Regions from separate parts of the Stenotrophomonas sp. TWI587 genome, predicted to be linked through region 2. Evidence: predicted binding sites of a transcription regulator. Region 2 holds the regulator's gene; each other region holds the start of a gene.

Region 1 (3,276 bases), on a different contig from region 2:
CCGTTGTTCGATACCGGCCTGCAGAGTGGCTGGACACTGGGCCAGCGCTGGCGGCTGAGCAACCAGGTCAACGTGTACAACGAGAGCCAGTATCTGAAGGATCGCCGCCAGGACAGCGCCGGCATCGTGCATACCTTCGGCATGGATTTCTATCCCGCGCAGGGCTGGAACCTCGGCTTCACGATCATGGACGGCGAGCTGGATTCCACCCTCGGCCGCGTCGACCGCCGGGCCTACAGCGTCAGTGGCGGGCGCACCGATGCGGTGGCGCAGTGGAACAGCAAGCTGGAGTACCGCCGCGACAGCGGTGCCGAGCAGCGCGAGCAGTGGGTGACCACCAACCGCCTGCTGTACAAGCTCAACGAAGACTGGCGGTTTGCGTTGCGCGCCAACTACGCCGACACCGAAGACCGCATCGACCGCCTGGCCGACGCCAAGCTGGTGGAGACCAACATGGGCTTCGCCTGGCGCCCGCACGACAACACGCGCTGGGCCGGTTTCGGCAAGTTCACCTATCTCTACGACGTGGCCTCGCTCGGGCAGGAGGGCGGCAACCTGTACGACCAGCGCTCGCAGATCCTTTCGCTCGAAGGAATCCGGCAGCTCGGCGCGCGCTGGGAAGTGGCCGGCAAGCTGGCCTCGCGCTGGGGGGATTACCGCACCGGCCGCGGTGAGGGGGCCTGGTTGGACAGCCGTGCCGACTTCGCTGCCTTGCAGTTGCGCTATCGCCTGTTCGGCGAGTGGGAGGGCTTGGCCGAGCACCGCTGGTTGAAGGTGCGCGACGGGGGCGTGCGCAAGGGCTGGCTGGTGGGCGTGGACCGCCGGGTGGGGGAGAACTTCAAGGTTGGGGTGGGCTACAACTTCACCGAGTTCAGCGATGACATGACCGAGCTGAAGTACGACCAGAAGGGGTTCTTCCTGAATATGGCCGGGTATTACTAGGCTTCGGTGGTTCGGGCCTGGCACGCATGGCGTGGAATGGGCTCCGGTGAGTTCGGGCTGCCACGCATGGCGTGGCACTACCGGGGATTGCGGTATTGGCGCTGGGCTTCGGTGGGTGGAGGGCGCAGGGGGTAGCCAAGCCATGCCTGGCTGAACTGCCGACAACCTTTCCGGGCTGAATGGGCGCTTCTGGGCAGCCTGTTCAGCCAGAAAACACGCGCCAGCGCCCAATTCATCCATCTATCCTATTGATTTAATGGGAGTTGACGGTTTGTTTCCAGCCTCTCGCCACTGTCATCATTTCGCGGTACGTTAGGGGTGTCTTCGGTGCCAGCGTCCCATGAACAGAACGCTGGAACTTCTTTCCCCTTTAGCAGTCCAATTCCGGGACTGCTAAGATGAGTGCTATGAGCCAGAACACCTCTACTGCCCTTGTGGCAAACAATCTCCCGATTCCCAGTGCGCTCGGTTCGCTGGACGCCTACATCGGTGCCGTGCACCAGATCCCGGTGCTGTCGGTCGATGACGAGCAGGACCTGGCCCGCCGCTTCCGCGACGAGCTGGATCTGGACGCCGCGCGCGAGCTGGTCCATTCCCACCTGCGCTTCGTGGTGCACGTCGCCCGCGGCTACAACGGCTACGGCCTGGCGCTGGGCGACCTGATCCAGGAAGGCAACATCGGCCTGATGAAGGCGGTGAAGCGCTTCGACCCGGACATGGGCGTTCGCCTGGTGTCGTTCGCGGTGCATTGGATCCGTGCGGAAATGCACGAGTTCATCCTAAAGAACTGGCGCATCGTCAAGGTCGCCACGACCAAGGCGCAGCGCAAGCTGTTCTTCAACCTGCGCAAGTCCAAGACCCGCCTGGGCTGGATGAACGCGGCCGAAGTCAGCGCGGTGGCCAAGGACCTGAACGTGTCCGAGCGTGAAGTGCTCGAGATGGAGTCGCGCCTTTCCGGTCGCGATATCGGTTTCGATCTCTCCAGCGATGACGATGACGATCATGCGCCGCCGTCGCCGGCTGCCTACCTGCGGGCCAACGAAGAAGATCCTTCGATGGCCTATGAGCGGATGGACAGCGAAGACAATCAGCTGCAGTTGCTGCGCGAAGGCATGGCCGAACTGGATGCGCGTTCGCGCGACATCATCCGCCGTCGCTGGTTGGATGCGGACAGCAAGGTGACGCTGCAGGAGCTGGCCGATGAGTACGGCGTCTCTGCAGAGCGCATCCGCCAGGTCGAGGCGAACGCGCTGAAGAAGATGAAGGCGCTGTTTACTGCGTAATGCGGTGAGTAGCGTGATTGCGCAAAAAGGCCCGGCTGATGCCGGGCCTTTTTGCGTTCTGGCGCTCAGAGCAGCGCTTTGATGGGGCGTGGCCCCACCGTGCCAGGTCAGCCCTGCTCGCGCGCAATCGCCCGCCAGCCGATATCGCGGCGGTGGAACTCATGGGCCCAGTGGATCGCACCGACGCCGGCGTAAGCGTTGCGCTGTGCTTCGCCCACCGTGCCACCCAACGCCGCCACGCACAGCACGCGGCCACCGGCGCTGAGCACCTGGCCCTGCGCGTCGAGCGTGGTGCCGGCATGGAACACCTTGGCCGTCGCGGCGACCGCCTCCAAGCCATGGATCACATCGCCGGTGATCGGCGTCTCCGGATACGGTGAGGCCGCCATCACCACGCCCAGCGACGGGCGCGGATCCCACTGGGCGTCCACCGTGTCCAGGCGCTCGTCGATCGCCGCTTCGACCAGATCCACCAGATCCGACTGCAGGCGCAGCATCACCGGCTGGGTTTCCGGGTCGCCAAAGCGCACGTTGAACTCGATCACCTTCGGCGCGCCGCTGGCATCGATCATCAGGCCAGCATAGAGGAAGCCGGTGAACGGAATGCCGTCGGCGATCATGCCCTGCACGGTCGGGTTGACCACCTCGCGCATCACGCGCGCATGCACGTCGTCGGTCACCACCGGGGCCGGCGAATACGCGCCCATGCCGCCGGTGTTCGGGCCGGTGTCACCGTCGCCGACGCGCTTGTGGTCCTGCGACGTCGCCATTGGCAGTGCCGTCTTACCGTCCACCATCGAGATGAAGCTGGCTTCTTCGCCGTCCAGGAATTCTTCGATCACCACGCGTGCGCCGGCGTCGCCGAAGGCATTGCCGGAGAGCATGTCGCGCACCGCATCCTCGGCCTCGGTGAGGGTCATCGCCACGATCACGCCCTTGCCGGCGGCCAGGCCATCGGCCTTGACCACGATCGGGGCGCCCTTGTCGCGCAGGTAGGCCAGCGCCGGCTCGACCTCGGTGTGCACTGCGTAGAACGCGGTCGGAATGTTGT
Region 2 (3,276 bases):
CCACGCGGGCCAGGTCATGGCGTGTCTGCTGCAGCAGCTGCAGGACCGAGACCTCGTCGTCGCCATTGAGGCGGCTGACCGCCACGTCGCAGGCGCCGATCAGCGCGCTGGCGTGGGCCTGGCGGCGGTGGCTGCTGCCCAGAGTGGCGATCGAGGCCGGGTCCAGATCCTCGCGCTTGAGCTCGCTGAGCTGGTGTTCCAGGTAGCCGATCCGGTCGCTCACGTCGCCTTGGCGCGAGAGCGCCTCGGCTTCATCGACCAGCGCTTGCCAGCGTGCCGCGGTCTGGCGGACCTGGGCGCGCTCGGCGTCGTTGCGGGCGAAGGCGTCCAGCAGCGAGAGCTGCGAGGGGCGTGAGAGCAGGGCCTGCTGTTCGTGCTGCCCGTGGATTTCGACCAGCATGCTGGCCAGCTCGGTCAGCTGGGTCAGCGTCACCGGGCGGCCGTTGATGAAGGCGCGCGAGCCACCGTCGGCGCGGATCACCCGTCGCAACTGGCACTGTTCTTCGTCGTCCAGCTCGTTGTCGCGCAGCCACTGGCGGGCCGGGGCGTCGGCCAGCGGCGCGAATTCGGCCGAGAGCTCGGCGCGTGCGGCACCGTGGCGGACCACGCCGCTGTCGGCGCGCAGCCCGGACAAAAAGCCCAGCGCGTCCACCATCAGCGACTTGCCCGCGCCGGTTTCACCTGAGACCACGGTCATGCCGGCGCCGAATTCCAGCTCGGTGGCGCGGACGACCGCGAAATCCTTGATCGATAGATGTCTAAGCATGGTCTACGTTGTACACGAGGGGCGTCTCCAAGCCGCGCAAGCTAGCATGGGCGGGGGGCGTCTCCAATGACTTGCCAACGCCCCGTGCAGCCATTATCTAAGTGGGCGTCTCACAGGCTGATTCCATGCATCCTTCCGCGTCCCATCTCGCCCCGCGCGCCCGCCATCTGCTGCGGACGCTGATCGCGCGCCACATCCAGGATGGCGAACCGGTCGGCTCGCAGACGCTTGCCCGCCATGCCGGCCTGGATGTCAGCCCGGCCACGATCCGCAACATCCTGGGCGATCTGGAAGACCTGGGGCTGCTCAGCTCGCCGCATACCTCCGCCGGCCGGGTGCCGACCGCGCACGGCTACCGGGTGTTCGTGGACAGCCTGGTCAAGATGCAGCCGCCGGGCGAGGGCGAGCTCAGCCGCCTGCGCACCGAGCTGGCCACCGGCACCGGCACCCAGGCCCTGCTCGGCAGCGCCTCGGAGCTGCTCTCGGCGATGAGCCATTTCGTGGGGGTGGTCAGTGCCCCGCGCCGGGAGCAGTTCGCGTTCCGGCATATCGATTTCGTGGCGCTGGACGCGCGCCGGGTGCTGGCGATCCTGGTGTTTGCCGACAACGAGGTCCAGAACCGGGTGATCGAGCCGCGCCGCGGGTTCAACCCCGGGGAGCTGGAGCAGGTCGCCAACTACCTCAATGCGAACTGCGCCGGGCGACCGCTGGCCGAGATCCGGGCCCGGCTGCTGCTGGAGCTGCGCGATGCGCAGTCGGAAATGGAGCAGCTGCTGGCGCACAGCATCGAACTGGCCGAGCAGGCGATGGTGCCGCCGGCCGATGACATGGTGCTGGCCGGGCAGACCCGGCTGATGGGCGTGCAGGACCTGTCCGATCTGGAGCGGCTGCGCGAGCTTTTTGATGTGTTCGCCAGCAAGCGCGAGATCCTGCAGCTGCTCGAACGCACCATCCAGGCCCCGGGGGTGCGCATCTTCATCGGCGAGGAGACCGGGGTGATGCCGCTGGAGAGCGTCTCGCTGGTCACCGCGCCGTACTCGGCCGATGGCCAGGTGCTGGGCGTGCTGGGGGTGATTGGCCCCAAGCGGATGGCCTATGACCGGATGATCCCGCTGGTGGAGGCCACCGCCCAGGTGCTGGGGGCCGCGCTGGGGTCCCCCGCTGGCGGCGGATTGTCCCGCGATCGCGCATAAAGCGGGCCTGGACTCTTGAATCCCGTAGCCGCGCCCACATAGGGGTGGGTGGAGGCGGAGAGTCACCGCCAAGGATCCGGAAATGAACCAAGATCAGTCAGATATCGCATCCCAGAATCCCGCCGGTGAGCCGGCCGCGGAGCCGTCCCTGCAGCAGCAGCTGGACAGCCTGCACAACGAGCTGGCCTTGCTGCGTTCGGAGTCGCTGCGCGAGCGCGCCGACCTGGACAACCAGCGCAAGCGCGTTGCCCGCGACGTGGAACAGGCGCGCCGCTTCGCCAATGAAAAGCTGCTCGGCGAGCTGCTGCCGGTGTTCGACAGCCTCGACGCTGGCCTCAACGCCGCCGGCAGTGAGCCGAGCCCGCTGCGCGAAGGTCTCGAGCTGACCTACAAGCAGCTGCTCAAGGTCGCCGCCGACAATGGCCTGACCCTGCTCGACCCGACCGGCCAGACCTTCAATCCGGACCACCACCAGGCCATCAGCCAGGTCGACGCGCCCGGCGCGGCGCCCGGCAGCGTGGTCCAGGTGTTCCAGAAGGGCTACCTGCTCAACGACCGCCTGCTGCGGCCGGCGCTGGTCGTGGTGGCCCGCGACTGATCGACGGGTTGCTCAGCCGGGCATGGCCCGGCGCGTCGACCGGACGCTGAACGCGTTGGGTCGCCATCGGACACTGTGTTTGATGGACGGCTTGAAAGTGTTCGCAGCGTCCCACACATCCCATTCATAACCCGGCAGCTGCCGGATGCACCCAGAACTTTCAGGAGTCTCCCTCATGGGCAAGATCATTGGTATCGACCTCGGCACCACCAACTCGTGTGTGGCGATCATGGACGGCGGCAAGGCCCGCGTCATCGAAAACGCGGAAGGCGATCGCACCACGCCCTCCATCGTCGCCTACACCAAGGACGGCGAAGTCCTGGTCGGCGCCTCGGCCAAGCGCCAGGCCGTGACCAACCCCAAGAACACCTTCTACGCCGTCAAGCGCCTGATCGGCCGCAAGTTCACCGACGCTGAAGTCCAGAAGGACATCGCGCACGTGCCGTACGGCATCCTGGCCCATGACAATGGCGATGCCTGGGTGCAGACCAGCGACGGCAAGAAGATGGCCCCGCAGGAAATCTCCGCCCGCGTGCTGGAGAAGATGAAGAAGACCGCCGAAGCGTTCCTGGGTGAGACCGTCACCGAGGCTGTGATCACCGTGCCGGCCTACTTCAACGACAGCCAGCGCCAGGCCACCAAGGACGCAGGCCGCATCGCCGGTCTGGAAGTCAAGCGCATCATCAACGAGCCGACCGCTGCTGCCCTGGCCTATGGCC
Region 3 (3,276 bases), on a different contig from region 2:
GCCTTCTTCAACGGCTGCACGGGTCGCGTGCAGGGCGTCGTCGACGCGATCCTTCTTTTCCTTCATTTCGATTTCGGTCGAGGCACCGACCTTGATCACGGCAACGCCGCCGGCCAGCTTGGCCACGCGTTCCTGCAGCTTTTCGCGGTCGTAATCCGAGGAGGTGTCTTCGATCTGGGTCTTGATCTGGGTGACACGCGCTTCGATGTTGGCCTTCTCGCCGGCGCCATCGATGATCGTGGTGTTTTCCTTGGAGACCTGCACCTTCTTGGCGCGGCCCAGGTCCTTGATCGTCGCCTTTTCCAGCGACAGACCGATTTCCTCGGAGATCACGGTGCCGCCGGTCAGCACGGCCATGTCTTCCAGCATCGCCTTGCGACGATCGCCGAAGCCCGGTGCCTTGACGGCCACGACCTTCACGATGCCACGGATGGTGTTGACCACCAGGGTGGCCAGCGCTTCGCCTTCGATGTCTTCAGCGATGATCAGCAGCGGCTTGCCGGCCTTGGCGACGCCTTCCAGCACGGGCAGCAGGTCGCGCACGTTGGAGATCTTCTTGTCGTGCAGCAGCACGTACGGATCGTCCAGGTCAGCGGTCTGCGACTGCTGGTTGTTGATGAAGTACGGGGACAGGTAGCCACGGTCGAACTGCATGCCTTCCACGACGTCCAGCTCGTTGTCCAGGCCCGAGCCTTCTTCAACGGTGATGACGCCTTCCTTGGTCACGCGGCGCATCGCTTCGGCGATGATGTTGCCGATCGACTCGTCCGAGTTGGCCGAGATCGTACCGACCTGGGCAATCGCCTTGTCGTCAGCGGTCGGCTTGGAGATGTTCTTCAGCTCGGCGACGGCGGCGATCACGGCCTTGTCGATACCGCGCTTGAGGTCCATCGGGTTCATGCCGGCAGCGACGGCCTTGGCGCCTTCGCGGATCAGGGCCTGGGCCAGCACGGTGGCGGTGGTGGTGCCGTCGCCGGCGTCATCGTTGGTGCGCGACGCAACTTCCTTCACCATCTGCGCGCCCATGTTCTCGAACTTGTCAGCCAGTTCGATTTCCTTGGCGACAGACACGCCGTCCTTGGTGATGGTCGGCGCGCCGAAGCTCTTTTCGAGCACGACGTTGCGGCCCTTCGGGCCCAGGGTAGCCTTGACGGCATTGGCGAGAACGTTGACGCCGCGAACCATGCGGGCGCGGGCGTCTTCACCGAAACGAATATCTTTGGCAGCCATTGCGATTACCTTTTTTGTAGAGCCGGGCGATGCCCGGCTTCATGAATGACGGAACGAAGCAACATCCGGCAGCACCGGGCAAGGCCCGGCGCGGCCCACTCAGCCGACGATGGCGAGGATGTCGTCTTCGCGCAGAACCTTGAACTCGACGCCTTCGGACTTGTAGCTGCTGCCGGCGTACTGGCCGTAGATGACCTTGTCACCGACCTTCAGCGACGGCGCGCGCACGCTGCCGTTGTCCAGGGGCTTGCCCGGGCCGACGGCCACGACTTCACCCTTGGTCGACTTTTCCTTGGCGGAATCCGGAATCACGATGCCGCCGGACGAGATTTCGTCGGCTTCGATCGGCTTGACTACGACGCGGTCATGAAGCGGCTTGATGCTCATGTGAGACCCTTTTAAGTTGTTGATTGGTCTAGGAAAGTCTGGCGATGTTAGCACTCGCACAGGGCGACTGCCAGCCACGCTCACGAAAAAACCCGACGGTGCGGGACAGAGCAGAGATGGTGCTGGCCCCTCCCCTTTCAAGGGCAGTCGGCCGGATTTTTTCGCCGACCCCGGCCTGGATGTGAATGTTTGACGCAGTTCTCAATGCGAAAGGTCGAATCCGACAGACCTACGGATGTGTCATCTGGAGTGCGTAGATTCGAGCGGCACTGACCAATCACAAGGAGCCGTAGATGAGGTTGCTGACGCCGCTGTCCCTGGCCTGCCTGCTGGTGCTGGCCACCAGCCCGGCCCGGGCCGATGTATTCATCAATGAACTGCATTACGACGACAGCACCCCGGCCGGGGACGTCGGCGAGGCGATCGAAGTGGTCGCCACCGCCGGTGAAGATCTGTCCGGCTACCGGCTCTATCTCTACAACGGCAGCACTCCCTCGGCCGCCACGGTCTACGCCAACAACGCGGTCCCGGCGGCCACAGCGAGTTGCGGCGGCGCCCGGCTGGCCACGGTCAGCTACCCGACCAACGGGATCCAGAACGGTCCCAACGACGGCATCGCGGTGGTCGATCCCACCGGCAAGGTGGTCCAGTTCCTCAGCTATGAGGGCACCATCACGGCCGCCGGCGGCCCCGCCGCGGGCCTGACCAGCCAGAACATTCCGGTCAGCGAGACCAACAGCACCGCCCCGGGCACCTCCCTGCAGCTGACCGGCAGCGGCAGCCAGTACGCCCATTTCACCTGGGCCGAATCGGCCCCGCAGACCTTCGGCGCCTGCAATACTGGCCAGACCTTCAGCGGCGGCGGCCCGACCGGCCCGAATACGGCGCCCTCGGTTACCGCCACCACGCCCGAGCAGGGCGCCAGCACCTTCCCGGCCGCCGCCGACCTGAGCGTCACGTTCAGTGAGCCGGTCACCCTGTCCAGCGGCGCGTTCGCGCTCAGCTGTGGGCAGTCCGGCACGGTGGCACTGAGCCACCCGACCACCGGCACCCGCTTCACGCTGGCCACCAACATCGCGCTGGTGGCGGGGGAAGCCTGCCGCTTCGACATCCGCGCCACCCGCGTGAAGGATGCCCAGGGCGCACGCCCGGCCGCCGATACGCGCATCGCCTTCACCGTGGCCACCGCCAGCACGCCCGATCCGGGCAACCCTGGCACTCCCGGCGAGTACTACGCCCGGGTCAATACCTCCACCCCCAGCCAGTTGCGCTGCTCGCTGCACGAGACCATCAAGGGGCACACCGCCTACCCCTACAGCGGCTCGGGCACCAGCACCTGGACCATCCTGGAGATCGCCGACGAGGATCCCAACAACAGCGGCAAGATTCTCGATGCCTACCGCAACCGCAGCTACACCAAGGTCAGCGGCCGCGCGGGCACCGGCAGCGGGCTGACCTACAACCGCGAGCACACCTGGCCGAACTCGCTGGGCTTTGCCAGCACCACCGGCGACAAGGGCCTGCCGTATGCGCCCTACACCGACACCCACATGCTGTATCTGACCGATGCGCAGTGGAATGCAGACCGCGGCAACAAGCCGTTTGCCAAATGCGACAGCAACTGCGGTGAACGCGCGACCGAGGCCAACAATGGCTTCG

Evidence for each region. Region 2 encodes HrcA, which represses chaperone genes, less so after heat shock. Its sites were predicted from a motif close to TTNGCACTCNNNNNNNNNGAGTGCNAA; they were not measured.
Region 1: rpoH (RNA polymerase sigma factor RpoH) is a predicted target of HrcA. The motif match lies at 1,313-1,339, and genes of this name have one in related genera.
Region 3: ABE464_RS06205 (co-chaperone GroES) is a predicted target of HrcA. The motif match lies at 1,665-1,691, and genes of this name have one in related genera.

Annotation. Positions count from the first base shown of each region.
Region 1 is NZ_JBDJMW010000003.1:51,955-55,230, forward strand. It holds gene ABE464_RS05905 (TonB-dependent receptor) at 1-942, shown strand, start outside; gene rpoH (RNA polymerase sigma factor RpoH) at 1,350-2,225, shown strand; gene purD (phosphoribosylamine--glycine ligase) at 2,333-3,276, opposite strand, start outside.
Region 2 is NZ_JBDJMW010000001.1:280,950-284,225, forward strand. It holds gene recN (DNA repair protein RecN) at 1-766, opposite strand, end outside; gene hrcA (heat-inducible transcriptional repressor HrcA) at 892-1,959, shown strand; gene grpE (nucleotide exchange factor GrpE) at 2,042-2,557, shown strand; gene dnaK (molecular chaperone DnaK) at 2,733-3,276, shown strand, end outside.
Region 3 is NZ_JBDJMW010000003.1:123,251-126,526, reverse strand. It holds gene groL (chaperonin GroEL) at 1-1,230, opposite strand, end outside; gene ABE464_RS06205 (co-chaperone GroES) at 1,330-1,617, opposite strand; gene ABE464_RS06200 (endonuclease) at 1,911-3,276, shown strand, end outside.